3 regions of the Paenibacillus sp. MABNR03 genome follow, and region 3 is predicted to be linked to each of the others. Evidence: riboswitches for the same ligand, from Rfam matches in the RefSeq annotation. Region 3 holds a riboswitch; each other region holds the start of a gene.
The links. Region 3 has a riboswitch for cyclic di-AMP ahead of AAIH57_RS28790 (C40 family peptidase). Riboswitches for the same ligand answer to the same signal wherever they lie in the genome.
Positions count from the first base shown of each region.

Region 1: linked by a shared signal. The riboswitch ahead of AAIH57_RS00060 (C40 family peptidase) and the one ahead of AAIH57_RS28790 (C40 family peptidase) in region 3 are both predicted to bind cyclic di-AMP.
Region 2: linked by a shared signal. The riboswitch ahead of AAIH57_RS08060 (3D domain-containing protein) and the one ahead of AAIH57_RS28790 (C40 family peptidase) in region 3 are both predicted to bind cyclic di-AMP.

Region 1 is NZ_JBCIYR010000001.1:7,648-13,547, reverse strand. It holds gene AAIH57_RS00070 (X2-like carbohydrate binding domain-containing protein) at 1-3,082, opposite strand, end outside; tRNA gene AAIH57_RS00065 (tRNA-Leu) at 3,406-3,490, opposite strand; cyclic di-AMP (ydaO/yuaA leader) riboswitch at 3,852-3,983, shown strand; gene AAIH57_RS00060 (C40 family peptidase) at 3,989-4,453, shown strand; gene AAIH57_RS00055 (carboxymuconolactone decarboxylase family protein) at 4,533-4,862, opposite strand; gene AAIH57_RS00050 (hypothetical protein) at 4,982-5,200, opposite strand; gene AAIH57_RS00045 (hypothetical protein) at 5,319-5,648, opposite strand; gene AAIH57_RS00040 (xanthine phosphoribosyltransferase) at 5,746-5,900, opposite strand, start outside.
Region 2 is NZ_JBCIYR010000001.1:1,918,715-1,924,614, reverse strand. It holds gene AAIH57_RS08070 (ABC transporter substrate-binding protein/permease) at 183-1,619, shown strand; gene AAIH57_RS08065 (amino acid ABC transporter ATP-binding protein) at 1,606-2,331, shown strand; cyclic di-AMP (ydaO/yuaA leader) riboswitch at 2,602-2,805, shown strand; gene AAIH57_RS08060 (3D domain-containing protein) at 2,808-3,482, shown strand; gene AAIH57_RS08055 (polysaccharide deacetylase family protein) at 3,617-4,405, opposite strand; gene AAIH57_RS08050 (hypothetical protein) at 4,557-4,898, shown strand; gene AAIH57_RS08045 (PspA/IM30 family protein) at 5,022-5,693, shown strand; gene AAIH57_RS08040 (DUF350 domain-containing protein) at 5,791-5,900, shown strand, end outside.
Region 3 is NZ_JBCIYR010000013.1:17,097-22,996, forward strand. It holds gene rbsK (ribokinase) at 1-781, shown strand, start outside; gene AAIH57_RS28780 (c-type cytochrome) at 856-1,212, opposite strand; gene AAIH57_RS28785 (GNAT family N-acetyltransferase) at 1,365-1,856, opposite strand; gene AAIH57_RS28790 (C40 family peptidase) at 2,172-2,642, opposite strand; cyclic di-AMP (ydaO/yuaA leader) riboswitch at 2,646-2,783, opposite strand; gene AAIH57_RS28795 (hypothetical protein) at 3,044-3,886, opposite strand; gene AAIH57_RS28800 (M1 family metallopeptidase) at 3,897-5,888, opposite strand.

The DNA.
Region 1 (5,900 bases), on a different contig from region 3:
TCTTAACCGCTTTCAGCGTGTGTACACCACTTGTCATTCCCGAGATGCTGTATATCTCCTGCTGATTTTTACGACCTTGGCTGTATGTGTCTACCGTTTGGACCAGGTTTCCGTTGATATAGATGTCTACTTCCCCCTGCTGCGGCCCGGTAGGTGAAATCATGCTTATGCCGGTTCCTTTGAAGACATACTCAAATGAATCACCATCTACGGTCGAATAATGAATATCGTTGAGGTAGTCGCCGTCAAAGACAAAGCTAAGTTTCAGCGTGCCGAGCGGCTGCTGGGCAAGATACGACTTTTTCAATGTTACCCGATCACCTGCTGCCTCATAATCGGTCCCCACAACCAGTTCTTGTGATCCGTTCATGATTTTGCTGAAACTTTCCGGCTCCTGTAAAAGCTTCACTTCAATATCTGCCTGCGCAGATTCAGCTTTGTCAAAAATGGCGCTCACCGGCTGAATGATATTGGGGATTTCCACTTTTAGAAAGTCCAGCAGCATGAACCGTCCGGACTTTTTCACAGCTTTTAGTGTGTGCTGTCCATCCGGTAGTCCAGAAATACTGTACACCTTTTGCTGTGCCAATCGTCCTTCACGGTAAGCACTTACCGTTTCCTTGAATTCACCATCCACGTAGATATCCATATCTCCCTGTGAAGGGTCGACTTCCGTATAAAATTGGATGCCCGTTCCGCGGAATTCATACTCAAAATAATCGCCGTTCTGCTCGGCGTAATGCACGTCATCCTGATAGTCACCGAATGCTCTTCCCGTACTGCGTGACCAGTTGCCGCTGTACTTGATGGCGGGATCGTCGTTATTGATCATTGCGAACCGGATTCCTGAAGTATCGCTCACCTTGATTGTCAGCGTCTGCGGATCACCCGAGCTAAATACCACACTTAGCTCTGTTGTTCCCACTGGCAGCTGCGCGAGGTATTGCTTCTTGATCGTTAACGTGTTGTCAACGACCTCGTAGTCATTTTCATCGAGAAGAACCCCGTCTTGTTCCAAGCCTGTCAATACATTGCCGTTCAAGTTTAACGTGATTTTCAGATCCGCTTGTTGCTCCGTTACCTTGTCGAAGTCTGCTGTAGTTGGACTAATCGTACTGTTCTGCCCTCCAGCCTCTTTCTCCTTCGATACCTTGAGCGCATCCAAAAGCATGTACTGGCCCGAATCCTTAACTACCTTCAATGTATGTGTGCCACTGGGCAGATCCGTTTTGCTGTACAGCACCTGCTGAACTTCCCTTTCTCCATCGGTATAAGCACTTACTTGTTCTGCCGCTCCATTATCAAGAATGATGCTCATATCTCCCTGCTCTCCATGTTTCTCTGTCAGCAGCTCAATGCCTGTACCTGTAAACGTGTACTCCAAATAATCCCCGTCTTGTTCCGTATAATGCACATCGTCATTGTAGTCCCCAAAACCTCTGCCGGAATTCGAGTTCCATGAACCCGTGTATTGGATCTCACTATCGTCATCGTTAACGTAGACCACATCGGTAACCGTGGCATTGTTCCCGGAGACGGAAGACGCAGCTGGTTCATCTGCAGCATTCGAATCGCTCGCCGTACCCGGATTCGTGGGTTCCGTGCCCGTAGAATCCTGAATGACTATACTCAAATCCTGTGCACCTTCTAATTGTTCCTTGCCTCCATTGCGCTTCCAATCCCCGTTATAGCGCATGCCCGTATCATCGTCATTCACAGTTGATGTTCCACTCAGTGCTGTTACTTTCAGCATCCGTGAAGCATGAGGCTCCAATAAACCGCTGCTGAATTCCTCGTTAAATGTACCCAGTTCAGAGTGGCTCCACAGATCACGGACCGATGCGGGGCCTTCCAGGCCAATATCACTCCAGTTGACATTGACCTCAGCACTTCGGTTGCCCAGATTAAACAAGGCTACACTGTAGGTCCCATCTCCATTATTGGCATACCATACCTGCTGCTTCGTATCGATCGAGACCGGATGAGCCGGACGCCCAGCCTGATTAACGGCAATCACTTCATCGTTCGTTAGCATTTCCAGTCCATAGCTGTCCAGTCTGGTCATGTCATTTCCTGTATATAAGGGTGCAGAAGAGATCGCCCAGAACGTCATCGCGGTCTTCCGCTCATCCTTAGTGAGCCCATCCATAGAGCCATTGCCAACGTTTAGCGAATCAAAATCGTTCCACCCGCCGGGGCCTGCATCCCGCCACCAAAGCGCTGCGATCGGAAACAGACGTGCAATATTAGCCCACTGCGTCAAACCCACATTACTGTCGTATGCTTCGACATCCCAGTCGATACGCCAGCCGTTGGCGTGTTTTTTCCAGAAATCCACGTAGTTGTGGTCCAGTGCCCATGAAAGCTCGAACCAGATATTATGTCTTGCCAAAGCCTTGGACCAGGCCTCCACATCTCCTCGTGCATCCCGGCTCAAATTGTTGATTCCCGAACCTGGGGTCACACTGTCGAATTTGACAAAGTTAATACCCCACTTGCCCAGAAGATCGGCGATGGAATCGATGTATTTCTGAGCACACGGATTCGAGAAATCAATCTTGTAGGTATAGGCATTCCAGGCATCCATCACCGTGAGCGGCTGGTATGCGATGTCCTGCATCCGGCATGCTCCACCCGTCCCGTAGATCTCCAAATTTTTATTGTACGCATCAATGGATAGTCCAGGGATCAGATAGATCCCGATCTTCTGACCATTGTTATGAACATAGTCAATAACCTCCTGAAATCCGTTCGGATACAGCGCAGCGTTAGGGATCGGTCTTCCGTATTCGTCATTGTCTCCATTCCATCCCGCATCAATGTTGATATATTCATAGCCATGGGCTTGCAGCTTCTCGCGCATGGCATCCGACTGCTTCTTAATGCTCTCTGCGGATATCCATTTCACTGAAGGGTCATACACCTGCATACTGTAACTGCTCCAGCCCATATACGGTTTCTCGGCCAATGCTGCATCCGCCGCTTCGGCTACATGATCTTTTGTTCCTGTAAAACCAAACTGTACTGCTGCCATGATGAACACCAGAAGAACCATTGCCATCCTTTTCCCTATTCGTTTCAAATCATCCCTACCCCCTCTGAAATGTGAATTCAAGTCATTCATGATAGCGCTTTCCTTACGAGAAGAGAATAGTGGATGTACTACTTCCGGGATAGGTACAATTCGGCATTTTGCGTACATTTCACCTTGATTACGGGGCAAATCAGCCATAGAACAGACATTTTTCCTTTTACCTCAGGTATAGACCAAAATGAATTATCTTTTGTTACGCCTCAATCAAGTGGCAAATCCTCAATAGAGTTGGGAGTTCCGTTCCTCAAAAAAGACATAAAAAAAGGTCTCTCGCAGGCGTTAGCCTAACGAGAAACCTTTTCCTCTTATGATGCGGTCGAGAGGACTCGAACCTCCACGGGGGGTTAGCCCACACGGACCTGAACCGTGCGCGTCTGCCAATTCCGCCACGACCGCATATGGTATATCTCCGGGATAATCTATCGCGGCGACAAGAAATAATATATCATGTGGAATTCATAGTGTCAACACTTAAAATAAATGGATATATCACAAAGGCATATAGAGAGCGCTGAAGTCAGAATGACCTCACTTTACATGTCGGAAACGAATCGTCTCTTCTCTTTTTACTCCAATCAAAATATTTGTCCAAATTCTCCCCTGTTGAAACACAAATTACTTTTTTGTCATCATAAATAATCATTCGGAACTACTCTATTCTGCAAAAAGTCTTGAATTCCGTTAACATTGAAGGAGGAAGAAACGTTTGACAATTACGCATTTATGCAATATAGTTTCAAAAGGTTACAAAAACTTAATTATTCAATTGCCGAGTTTCATGTTTGAAAACGGGGGAACCATTTTGGGTGAATTATTCTTATACATAGGAAATATAGGGAACCTTCTACCGAACCCTTAGCTAACTCCGTAGGCATCGAAGGGAGAACATTGATTTTGAAAAAGCTTATCATTTCTATTTTTGGAGCAGCCGTTCTATTTACATCCGGTGCAGCAAGCACTGAGGCAAACAGTATCAACACCGTCGTTAACAGCATGACTGGCATACCTTACAAGTGGGGCGGCACGACGCTGGCCGGTTTTGATTGCTCTGGGTTTATGAGATATATTTTTGAAAAATATAGTATTGAATTACCACGTACATCACAACAGCAAGCCAAAGCAGGTACTCCGGTATCCAAAGCGAATCTGCGGACAGGTGATCTGGTGTTTTTCAACACTTCAGGCAAAGGCATTTCACACACAGGCGTATACATTGGTGGCGGACAGTTCGCTCATGCCTCCAGCAGCAAAGGTGTCAGCATTACCAAATTAGCAAATCCGTATTTTAACACACGTTACGTTACCGCACGCCGGGTAACTGGACAATTTATGTATAACAAGATGCTCGGAAAAATATAAGTTGGACAAAAAACAGGCTCCGGATCAATCCAGGGCCTGTTTTTCTGTCTTGCTATGCTTACTCATTCTCAAGGAGAACCTAGTGCAATGCTTTTTGTACACGCATTGCGCCTTGTGACAGCGCGTGACCGCCACCAACGGCTCCTGCTACCGCTACCGTCTCCATAATTTCCTGGTCGGTTGCACCCTTTGCACGGGCCTCTTCCACATGGTAAAACGTACATACCTCGTTATTGGCAAACAATCCGATTCCGAGAGCAATCAGCTGCTTGGTTTTAGCATCAATGGCACCTGACTGAAAGCATTCCCCGGTAAACTCATGGTACGATTTCACCACCCCAGGCAACGCGTTGCTTAATTCTCCAATCTGATCCTTATAAGCATGAACCTTATCATTCATCAATGTCATGGCTATTGCACATCCTCTCAGCTGATATGTTACCTTCTCGCTGTACCTATCTTCTCTCCCGAGTGGTGCAATTATGCCAAAACATCCATGGTAATTCCATGCATCGGACCGGGTCTCTTTTATTCACTGAGCGGGCTTTGACGCGGTTCGCTAAAGAGCTGATAACGATAGTTACGATCCAACTTGACCACGCGTCTGTTCTGGCGGCGGATGAGCACCTGTTCCCCATCCCAGGCAACGACAATCCCGGTTACATCGTTGGATTCCAGCCCGTCCCGTATCACTCTTACTTTTTCACCCGATAAGCGCAGTGCATCCAATTCTGCATCACTAATCATGTCTATGGCTCCTATGTTCCAAATTTATTTACAAAAAGAGACCTAAATGAAAAGTCATTTAGGTCTCACGTGACTGTATTGGACTGTCATGTCATTCGAAAAATGTCCCGACTGAAAGTTACCGCTGCGCGTGCTCTTTGCTGTCGTTCTTCTCGAACCAAAAATCAAGCACTTTGGCGGACATCACACGTTCTTCAAGGTACTCCACTTGATGCGGTGTAAATTGTTCTTTCCAAGAGAAGGACAACTCTTCGCACAAGCCTACAATTGTCAGCAACTCTGACCAGGCAACATAGCGTTTGTACCAGAAAAATTGAGGATGTTCAATCATATAGGGATAAAGGTCATCGAATTCCGTATGTTTACAATCCAGGGCACGTTCAAAATGAACTTTCGACTCCGCCAGCTTTTCAATAAAGAATTGTTCTGATGCCGGTTGGTTCCCCATGGTGTTGCCTCCTCTCCCTAACATAACCCCATTATAAATGAAATCCGCGGTCATGCAAAGGCATTGTTCAAAAAATAGGCCCTTTTCCTTGAAACTGTCACATTTCGTTATCGTCGAATTGCACGGTCCCATCGTTCAGTGAACGAATGCGCACCAAGGCTTCAACCGGTATGCCCTGTTCGCGGATGGTGCGTGCTCCTGCCTGAAAACATTTCTCGACAACCACGCCGAATCCGACGAGCTCCGCGCCCG
Region 2 (5,900 bases), on a different contig from region 3:
ATAATGCAGTAATTATATCATGTTTGCGTGTATTTTTCAGAAACAAGTCAGGATTTGTAATTTCAAAATGCATTGCATAATCATGCATTGTACTTTATAATGACTCAGGCATCAACATGAGAAAGCATACAAAGTATTGTAAGGGGAGAACAGGGTTGAAATTGATAAGTCGTTACATTATGATGCTGTTGGCCTTTGTCGTTTTACTGACGGCAGCCGTACCTTCGGCGCTTGCAAGTGGAACTACGGGTAATTCAGGCAGCAAAAAACTGGTGCTTGGCACAAGTGCCGACTTTGCACCATATGAATTCCATAAAGTCATCAATGGAAAAGATGAGATTGTAGGATTTGATATTGCGATAGCCAAAGAAATTGCTGCCGATCTGGGCGCAGAGCTCGTCATTGAGGACATGGGCTTTGACGGTCTACTGCCTGCCTTGCAAAGTGGCCGTGTGGATCTGGTCATCTCGGGCATGACACCGACAGAGGAGCGCAAGAAAAGTATCGACTTTTCAAATACCTATTATAAATCGAAACAAGTGATTATGGTCCGGAATGAGGATAAAGACAAATATCCAACAATGACCGAGCTGGAGAATGAAAAGATCGGTGCACAAAAAGGTTCCATTCAGGAAACGATCGGACAGAAGATTCCGGGAGCCAAGCTGACTTCTCTGGATAAAATCTCGGATATTGTGCTGCAGCTGCAAACCAAACGGATCAACGCTGCAATCGTTGAGGATACCGTTGCTGCAGGTTATTTGGACGATGCGATTGGACTTGCTCCTGCAATTCCGGACGAAGAGCAGGTGGAAGCCGCAATCGGGATTCGTAAGGGAAACACGGAATTGCTGAATGCAGTTAATGGTACGCTTGAACGGCTGAAAAGCGAAAACAGAATCGATCAAATGGTTACGGAAGCCAGTCAGTTGATGGCTGACCGGGAAACCAAAACGCCAAACATTTTTGAAGTGTTCTGGCAATATAAAAGTTTTTATGCGACAGGTGTTGGTTACACCCTCTTGCTGTCTGCACTTGGCGTCATATTTGGGGTGATCATCGGATTGATCATTTGCCTGTTCCGAATGCATGACCTTGCGATCCTCCGCTGGATCGGTACTGCCTACGTTGAAGTTATTCGGGGTACGCCGATGCTGGTTCAATTGATGATTATCTATTACGGTCTTTCCCTGACCTTCGGAATTAACTTCTCGGCGCTGCAAGCGGGTATCATTACCCTTTCGATTAACAGTGGTGCCTATCTTGCCGAGATCTTCCGTGCGGGTATTCAAGGTGTCGATCGCGGTCAACTTGAAGCAGCTCGTTCCCTGGGGATGGGGAAAGGTGCAGCGATGCGGTTCATTATCCTGCCACAGGCTTTCAAAGCAGTGCTGCCTGCCATCGGTAATGAATTTGTGACCATTATTAAAGAATCGTCCATTATCTCGGTCATTGGTATGGTCGATATCATGTACCAGGCAAGTGTAGTCAAAAACATTACGTACCAAGGAATGAATCCGTTCCTTATTGCGGCAGCCATCTATTTTGTATTGACATTCATTTTGTCCAAGCTGCTGGGTCGACTGGAAAGGAAGTTGAGTGCAAGTGATAGACGTTAGACAATTACACAAATCCTATGGAAAAAACGATGTGCTTAAAGGCATTAATGTAACAATTGGCAAGGGTGAGGTCGTTGTAGTCATCGGTCCTTCCGGATCGGGTAAAAGTACCTTCTTGCGCTGCCTCAACCTGTTGGAGCAGCCGACCTCAGGCGAAATTGAGTTTGAAGGTGTGTCGATCACAGATCCCAAACACAACATTAATGCAACGCGGGAAAAAATGGGGATGGTATTCCAGCATTTTAATCTGTTTCCGCATAAAACCGTACAGCAAAACATTACGATTGCCCCAATCAAGGTTAAAAAGCAGTCAGCACAGGAAGCAAATCAGATCGCTGCAGACTTGCTCAATACCGTTGGTTTGTTCGATAAGAAGGATTCATATCCGAATCAGCTGTCTGGTGGACAGAAGCAGCGGATTGCCATTGCCAGGGCACTCGCCATGCAGCCCCATGTAATGCTGTTTGACGAGCCAACGTCTGCGCTTGATCCTGAAATGGTCGGGGAAGTGCTGGATGTAATGAAACGTCTCGCTGAAGGCGGTATGACCATGGTTATTGTCACTCACGAAATGGGTTTTGCCCGAGAAGTTGGTGATCGCATCATCTTTATGGATGGTGGCGTAATCGTGGAAGAAGGAACACCTGACGAAGTGTTTGGACACCCTAAACATGCCCGTACACGGGATTTTCTGGGCAAAGTGTTGTCATAGACTTTCCTTGAAAAGTCGACGGATAGCCTTTCATTTTTCATCATTAATCATAAATATTTAATCAAACAGCCTTGTTAACTATACCGTTAGCAGGGTTGTTTTTTGTGAGCTGCATAAGCATGGATTTACATAAAAGTAACGTTTCTGTCATTGTTGAAAGCTGCTTTTACACACCCATTTTCTGAAAAAACCTTATAAATTCAGTCTCATCATGAACTGAACATACCATTTGGTAACATTTACTACGGACCCTGGTTACAAAATTGTGATATATTGATTCTGCCGAAACTTCCTGAGCAGGAAGTGTGGAGGATGTAATGATGCAAAGCGTGTACGGGGGAAGATTGAAATTACACGCTGCTAGGGGTGAATTAGGGGTACATAACGCATCACCAATGTAACAGCGAACCTATAGGGTGGTTTCCTCCATCCGAATCCGACAACTAACTTCGCAGGCACAATGAGGGAGGAAGACCATGATTAAGAAGAGAAGTATAGCCAAAACAGCAACAGCCCTGCTGACAGCAGCAATGCTCATCCAGGCCGTTCCAGCTCACGCTGATTCTGTTCACGTGGCCAAAGAGGGGGATACCTTCTACACCTTATCGAAAAAATATGGCGTTGGACTTAACACACTTATCAAAGCTAACAATGACATTTCGCCTTACAACATTTATGGTGGTTTGAAGATTACCATTCCTGGCAAAACCAACACGGTCAAGGCTGCTGCAGCCTCTAAGAGCTCATCCGCGGCGAAGACCATCACGACAGCAAGTCTTGATGTAAATGCAGATGACAAAGTCGTTCAAGCCTGGGGTAAAACGTTCGACTATAGTAAGGCAGTAGAAGTGAAAGCAACTGCTTACTCTGCAGATGCCTCTGAAAATGGGGGATGGGGTGCTGTGGATTACTTTGGTAATCCGCTCGAATTGGGCACTATCGCCGTTGATCCAAGTGTTATTCCACTGGGAACAAAAGTACTGGTTACAGGTCACTCCCATCCGGGACTACCAAAGCAAGCATTTGTAGCAACTGCGCGTGACATTGGTGGAGCCATCAAGGGAAAACGAATTGATATTTTCATTCCTGGCAGTCAGAAGTCTGTGAGCACATTTGGTTTTCAGGACGTTGAACTTTACATTTTAAAATAATATAATCATCCACAATAAAGGTGTCCATTAGTCATGATGATCGTGACTGAAGGGCACCTTTTGTCTTGTATCTGCAAACTCAAGTTTGCGTTCGTTTGCAGATACATGTTTGTAAGTGACAGTTACTTCGGACATTATTTGCTCTTGGGCAGCTGCAGCATCTCGTCCAAGGTCACCAGATTGAATCCCCGACACCGCAACTCATCAATAATTTCCGGTAGTGCCTCTAATGTACCGGACAGGTTGGAACCCACACCGCCTCCGGCATGCTGGAGAATGATGGAACCCGGCTTGACCGCAGATAACACATTTTGCTTCACCTGGTCCTTGTTAAGACCTTTCCAATCCAGTGAATCCACGTTCCAGTTTACGATACTGTACTGCTGTCTGGCGGCCCATTGCAGCTGTTTTTCGTTAATGTCCCCGTATGGAGGACGAATCATCTTCGGTGTGTACCCGGTCAGTTTATGAATAATGTCGCCGGTATGTAGGATCTGTTTACGAAAAGCGTTGAGAGACAGCTTACTGAATTCAGGGTGGTTGTAACTATGGTTTCCAACAATATGGCCTTCCCTAACGATTCGTCTGACGAGGTCGGGATGTTTCTCAGCGCGGTTGCCCACAATGAAAAAAGTAGCCTTTACTTTGTATTTTTTCAATATATCCAGCACCTGTGGGGTGAACCTTGGATCAGGCACATCATCAAAAGTCAGTGCCACTTGTCTGGTAGAAGGGCCATTGGTTTTGAATGTGTCCGCATATTTCTGCCTTAGCTGACCCAGTGTCAGCTGTTCATCTTCAGATAGATCGGGTTTTGCAGCAGGCAGACTGTCCGGAGCTGAATTAGCCCATAGATGTCCAGGAGAATAACTTCCACTCAGGATCAGGACCAGCATGGAAAGTACGATGAGGCGAATTCGCATGATACAGCCTCCTTCTCAAAATTGCGTTCTCTTTGGTATGCCCTTGGCGTTGGTTCATTATGCATGATGTGAGAAGTTTCATTGTCCAATCTGATCCATTGGGTTCATAATTCCACCATTACATATACACACATAAAGGATGGGTGGACTAATGAATGCTTATGATTTAAATACGGTTCGTTTACAGGTAATTGATGCAGGAGAGGATAAGATATTTTTGGTCACTGGTGGGAAAGCTCATATTGGGGCTGTAGCAACCTTTTATCCGGAACGTGAACGGGTGGTCGGGACTGCAATCCACATTCCGGGCCATAAGGAACAGGAGCTATGCGAGCGGCTTGCACGCAAGGCTGCGAATCATCTCAAGGTAACCGTGACTGTTGTAATGGGCATTCATTTCGACGCCATTACACGCATGCAGATTGATGAGATCGTGCTGACGGCAGAAAAGCTGCTGGACGATCATTTAAACCAGGCAGATGTAAAAACATAGTAGATTTTGGAAGGCAGAGCATCGTGTTTTAAACTTTTTTTTGGTAAAATTGAAACGAGTGAAAGATTACCACGTATGTATGTTTATATACAAGATGTAATATCGACTAGGAGGAATACCATAATGTCCATGTTCAAACGTTTACGTGATTTAACGATGTCTAACATTAATGCCATTATTGACAAGGCAGAAGATCCAATCAAGATGACGGATCAATATATCCGTGATATGCAGGAAGATTTGGAAGATGCCGAGAAAGCTGTAGCTCAACAAATCGCTATTGAGAAAAAATTCAAGCAGCTGTTCGAAGAACAGGAAGCTTTGGTGAAGAAGCGTGAGGAGCAAGCTCATACTGCAGCACGTGCACAGAACATGGATCTGGCACGCCGGGCTCTGGAAGAGAAAAAAGCGGCAGAAGTGAAAATGGCGGAATACAAAACAAGCTATGATCAGAACAAAGCATCTGCAGACAATCTGCGCGGCAAGCTGGATGAGATGCGCAAGCAATTGACACAGATGAAAAACAAACGTGAGACATTGGTTGCACGTTACAACGCTGCCAAAGCTCAAACTGAAATCAACAAAGCATTGAACGGATTCAGCTCCGACACGGCTAGTGCGGGCATGAAACGCATGGAAGAAAAAATGATGCAGATGGAAGCACAGGCAGAAGCCAGCAATGAGATGTCGTCCAAAGGAAAATCACTGGATGAAGAGTTTGAGAAACTCGGCAAGGATCAGGCCGTTGAGGATGAACTGGCTGCGCTCATGAAGCAATACGAAAATAAGAATTAAACCTTGCACCTGAAGCAAGGTTCATCAGCGGAGGAGAGACCAACGTTTCTCCTTCGCTTTTAAATGCGGTTCATGTTGATATGTGGGGGCTGTGTAAATGGATTTGAACATTTTGGCGATGCTGGTCTGGACTTTATCTGGTTCGGTTTTGCTTTTTGTTTTGATGTATGTGGACTCGTTGTTTACGAAGTATAAGGATTTTGCAGA
Region 3 (5,900 bases):
GGGCTCGGATGTTTTTGGTGAACGCCTGCTGCACAGTCTGACCGAGAGTGGGGCAGATGCCTCGCAGGTTCGCGTATTGGAAGATACGGTTACCGGTACAGCCTCCATCTGGCTCTCCCAGGGAGATAATCGGATTATCGTTATTCCTGGTGCGAATGGGCAGGTGGTGCCGGAGATGCTGGAAGAGGCGGATACGGTAAAAAGCCTGACTGCAGCCGCAGCGGTGCTGCTGCAGCTTGAGACCCCGCTGCCAGCGGTTACCCGCGCCGCCGAACTGGCGGCAGAAGGCAGCGCACTGGTGGTGCTCAACCCGGCTCCAGCAGTGCCGGGTCTGCCCCAGGAGCTCCTGCGGTGCGTCGACGTGGTCACGCCGAACCGCAGCGAGCTCGCCGTGCTCACCGGCCGGGATGATCTCCGGCCGGAAGACGTGGATGCGGCGGTCGCAGAGCTCGCCGCATCGCTCGGGGCCGCTGTCGTCACGACGCTCGGCCCCGAGGGGGCTGTGTACGCGGCGGCGCCAGGCGGCCGCGTACAGGCAGGGCGTGCCGGCGCGTGCCGTGCACCCGGCTACGCCGTAAGCGCCGTCGATACGACCGGCGCTGGCGATTGCTTCAACGGCGCGCTGGCGGTCGCCCTCGCGCGCGGAGAAACACTGGACGCGGCAGTAGGCTACGCCATGGGAGCGGCCGCGTTATCCGTGACGAAGCTCGGCGCCCAGTCCGGGATGCCGTCTGCACATGAAGTCGAGGCCTTTTTGGCAGAACACGCTGCCAAAGGCTGAACCCTATGACAAAGAGGCCCTTACTTTCCCGAAAGGGAAGGCAGGGGCCTCTTTGCTGTTTATCCAAATTATCATTATTTCTTCTCAGCCAGCCACATCGCAATATTGGCAATTTCCTCGTCCTTCAGTTTGTCCTTGAAGGATGGCATGCCGCCTTTACCTTTGATAATGGTAGAGTAGATCTTCTCCACATCATCCTTGCTGCCGATGTTTGCGAGAGCAGGTCCTACGCCACCTTGAAGCTGATCTCCGTGACACGTGATACAATTGGCTTTGACCAGTGCTTCGGCCTGTCCGGCATCCATTGCCACTTCGGGCATGGTTGGTTTCGCTTCTTCAGCCACTTCCTCTTTCCCTGGAAGCGTAAACATTAATACAATAGCCAATGCGCATGCTGCAAAAAATACCCCGCTCATGATCCATTTGTGCATCCGTTATGTCCCCTCCAGAATGAAAGATCATCTAAACTGAAACTGTCCATATCATTATAACGGAACCTGTTATGACATCATAGCATTTTGTGGTAATTTTTTGAACTAATCACATAACCGGATATAAAATCCGTCCATGGCGGGCCAAAATGCTAACGAGGTCCTTCATAAACCATGCAGTAAAAAGGCATTAAACCGCTCGGTGTCTGTCGTTCGTATGTGTCCTGAGTGACAAATCCCGCCTTGAGGTAAACCCGAATGGCCCGCGTATTCCAGGTGAGCACTTCAAGATCAATCTCATGGGTAGGGTTTCGCCGAATGGCTTCCTTCACGATAGCAGAGACGAAGGCAGTACCATGGCCTTGTCCACACTGTTCGGGATGCATGCCAAGCCCAATCCGCGTTACGCCTTCGAGCGGAAAGAATTGAGCGAATCCACAGAGCTGATCCTGCTCTCCGAGTACAACTGCATATTGCTCTTTTCGAAGCTGCTCATCGCCGAATTCAACCTCAAGCGCCTTCATCTGTTCCCAGGGCAGCCAGCTATAGATGTTATAAGGCGGATCATACTGCCAGCTGCAGATCAATTCTGCATGCTCTTCTTGCATCGGCACAACGTGAAACGTTACAGAAGCTTCATCCATACCACTGCACGCTCCTCTCATGGTGTGCAGGTCACCTGAATTCATTTCATAAAGGTTTTGCTGCATATGTCATTCCATATTTAATCCTGATGATTTCACTCTACAAAAGAGGAGGGCATTTGGCAAGTTTCCGTTCATTGAAAAAAATTGAAACAAAAGTTCCGGTAATTCCGTTTATATTATAGTAGGATGGGTAAAAACATCATAAGGGCATGGACGAACAAGCACAAAAAAACCGCCGGATACATTCCTGCGGAGAATGTACCGGGCGGTTGATTTATGCTTCGTTACAGTATGATGTTGCTCAGCTTGTCCCTAGTCGAGGGCCAGTGACTCATATGCGTCCGTGCTCATAATCCGTTTAGCGCCAACATAGCGGTTAGCCCAGTAGTTCTCACTCAAAGAACTGATGGTAACCCCTTTGGAAGACGAGGAGTGTGCAAACTTCCCTTCCCCCACGAAAATGCCTACGTGTGAAACCCCTTTACCCGATGTATTGAAGAATACCAGGTCGCCTGGTCTCATGTCCATGCGGGATACCGAGTCACCCATGTCGAATTGGGAGCTGGATTGGCGAGCCAAATCAATGCCCAGCTTTTCGAATACATACCGTGTGAATCCAGAGCAGTCAAAGCCGTTAAGCGTTGTTCCGCCGCTTTTGTATGTAGTTCCCATTGCTGAATCAATTACTTTATCCATTTTTGAATCTGCGAACGCGCTGCCTGCTCCAAGCGATAGTGCGAATGTTAAGCTAAGTACAGCTGCGGTTAATTTCTTTTTGAACAAGAGATATACCCCTTCCAACGCCTGCGAGGTTAGCTTAAGGATTCGGTTGAAGGTCCCCTATGATCCCTCTGTAGCAAGATCAATTCACCCATAACTGGTTCCCCCGCTTCCCAGGTGCCAGGAATTTGGCTATGCTAGTTGTGCACCTGCGAAATCAAGAAATGACGATTTAATTTTAAGTAGTTACAATTCATAAGGTAAAGATTACAAAGTTGTTACTAAAAACTCACTGCGATTATTGTAACAGAGGAGCAAGGCTTTGGCAACGTTTAACAGCAAAATTAGCAAAAAAAACCTCGACCTTTGACGGGGAAAGGTCGAGGTTTGCTTTTGTGAAGCGTTATCATTGACACGAGTTTACATGAAGATGGTAACAATTTTCAAATGGTTCATTACACTTTTTAACCTTTGGAAGACTTGGACTGCCACAGACGGAAATGAGCACATATTTTCCACAGGTCCAATAAACATCTGGCAAGCGGGTACGTCTGCTGCAGAATAAGCCCGATTAGTCCGGTTAAAAACCAGGAAGCGGATGTAAAGGTACCGAAGATGAGCAAATGGAGTCCTCCCAAAAGCACTGCAATGCCAATGACAGAAATGATATGACGCAGGGCAAGCAGCAGAGCCTGAAATGTACCTCGTGTCCCGCCCTGTCCATCAGGTGCGGAGACACCAAACTGCATATAAAGCAACGCATGATGTATGAACCACCCATAAATGATCCAACCCGCTACGTATGGAATGCCTGGCAGCAGCAGCTGCAGGGAGTGGAACCCATCCAGGAAGATGCCATACAGCTTGGGGACAAGCCAGTATGCAGGCAGCAGCAATAATAACGTTTTAATGAAGTGCAGCAGCATCATGGGTTTCCATAATACCTTGATCCCTCGTACAAATGGAATACGTTCCTCTGTGTGATTGAAGTGCTGCAACGAATAGATCAGCCCTGCCTGGATAAGGGGGGTGAGCAGCATGCGAAGCAGCAGCATGGCTCCCATTATCCAGAGATAGCGATGTACCTCGGGATGTGTAGACAGACTGAGCTGGCTTTCCATTTTGAATAGAATCGTACTGAGCTCTCCAGCGTCAGGGTCCGGATAACGCAGCAGCAAGGGAACGACAGCCGAATGTACCATCCTATAGATGAAATAACCCCATACCAGTTGATAGAGAAACAAGAGTGCCGCAATGAACATATGCTGACGGACGAGAAACCAACCCTCACGTATTTTTGCTTTCACTGTCTCCACCTCACCATGACAGACCTCCGAATATGGCTTCAATAATTTTGGTTGCACTCATGCTCCAGCGGAATTTGGTTGGTTCATCCAGCCCTGCCTTCAGAAAGTTGTTCATATGACGATTCTCCAACACAACGGTATATAAAGGGTCGATCATTGCCCAGGATACAGGTGAACTATAAGTTAACCGGTAGGTAATTCTCCCATTACTGCCATCCCACTCCTTGGCGACAATGTGTCCATCTTCAAAGACAATACGAACGGGGACCTTCTCGTAGTCGCTGCCTTTCTTCAATAATGTAACCGATGACTCGTACAACGTCTGACCGTCTTTCTCCACAGGCTTGATCTCGATGTTCTCCACAGTGAAGTCAGCCATGCCATCCCCATATACGTATTGATCAAAATACTCAGTCCAGGACGTACGGGTCACTTGTTCCACGACCTTTTGAAAATCGGCTGACGTGGGATGTTTGAACCGGTACTTTTTCACATAAGTCGATAGAATGCGTTCCATCGTTTTTGTCCCCACTTGTTGTTCGATGCCTAACAGGACGAGCTTGCCCCTAGTGTAGGCATTGGCTGCGTAATGATTCTGGGAATCAAACTTCCAGGATTCCTGTGTAAGTGAGGCGGGAGAAGTGATTAAACCAGATTGAACCGGAAGGTTCGGAATAAGTCCGTATTCCTGCTCCATCAGTTTGTCTTCTGCATAGGAGGTGAACCCTTCGTCCAACCAGGCTTCTTCAAATTCATTGCTGGCAACCATGCCGTAAAAGTACTGATGGCCAATCTCATGTACAACAGTGCGTTCCAGATCGTAGCCTGGTGTCGCTTCGTCGGCCCCGAAGGCCGTAACTAAGGTAGGGTACTCCATACCGCCTGCACCATTACTCGTTTTTGGGGGAACAACAATGGATAGCGTTGAGTACGGATACGGACCAAACCACTTGCTGTAATTGGAGAGTGCTGCCTTGGCCGCATAGAAGTAACGTTCCTTCAGATCCTGGTGTGCAGGGTCCAGATAAAGCTTGATTCGAACACCGGGAACGTTGGGAGCAGAGAAGGGCTCTTCAGCATAGACAAAATCGGGTGAGGCTGCCCAGGCAAAGTCGTGCACATCGTCAGCATAGAATTGATAGATCTTCTCGCCGTTCTTAACAACGGCTTGCTTCGTTGGAAATCCGGTCGCGGCCACTTTGTATGTTTCCGGTACCCGAATACGTACACTATAGATGCCAAAATCGGCATAAAACTCGGAGTTGCCATGATACTGGTGCAAATTCCAGCCCTCTACTGTACGTCCTCGCGTGCCTGCGGGCTCGTATACACTAAGTTTGGGAAACCACTGTCCTGCCATAACAAAATCTTCGGCTGTTCCCATGCGGGCAAAAATTTTGGGCAGCTTGACCTCAAATCGGGTGTGAAGTGTAATGCTCTCTCCGCCCTTGACAGGTTTGGGCAGCCTGACTTTAATGAGCGTTTTGTCTTTCATGTTTCCGTCATCCGGCTGTACATACTGCATTCGATGGAGGAGAGAGAGCCCGTCCTCCGTTTTCATCTCTGTAATGTTCATGGAGCCGTAGCCGTCCGTTGGCATCACATCACCGCGAAGTTTTCCGCCAGATTCTTTCATAAATGTCGTGTCGGAAGAAGAAAATGCGTTGGGGTACAGGTGAAAATAAAGTTCGCTGACTGTTTTCTTCCCCGGATGAGTCCAGGTAAGTGTCTGCGTTCCCTCCAGTACATTACCGTCCACCAGCTTCACATCCATGTGATATTCCACCACGCGGTTGCTGAATACCTCAGCAGTTGGTGTCTGTACGCTTTCTGGAGGTGCCGGAGTTTGGACTTTTCCTGGAGGCTTGCCCAATTCCGGGGCGAGCGTTGGCAAGTCGGATGTCGTAGAGCGAGTGTAGCCCAGAGCGATCCATATGCCTCCGGTAAACACACACAGGGCGAGGAATGCAGTGAGCCAGCTCTTGGCGCGTAGTGGAATCATCGTTAAATACCT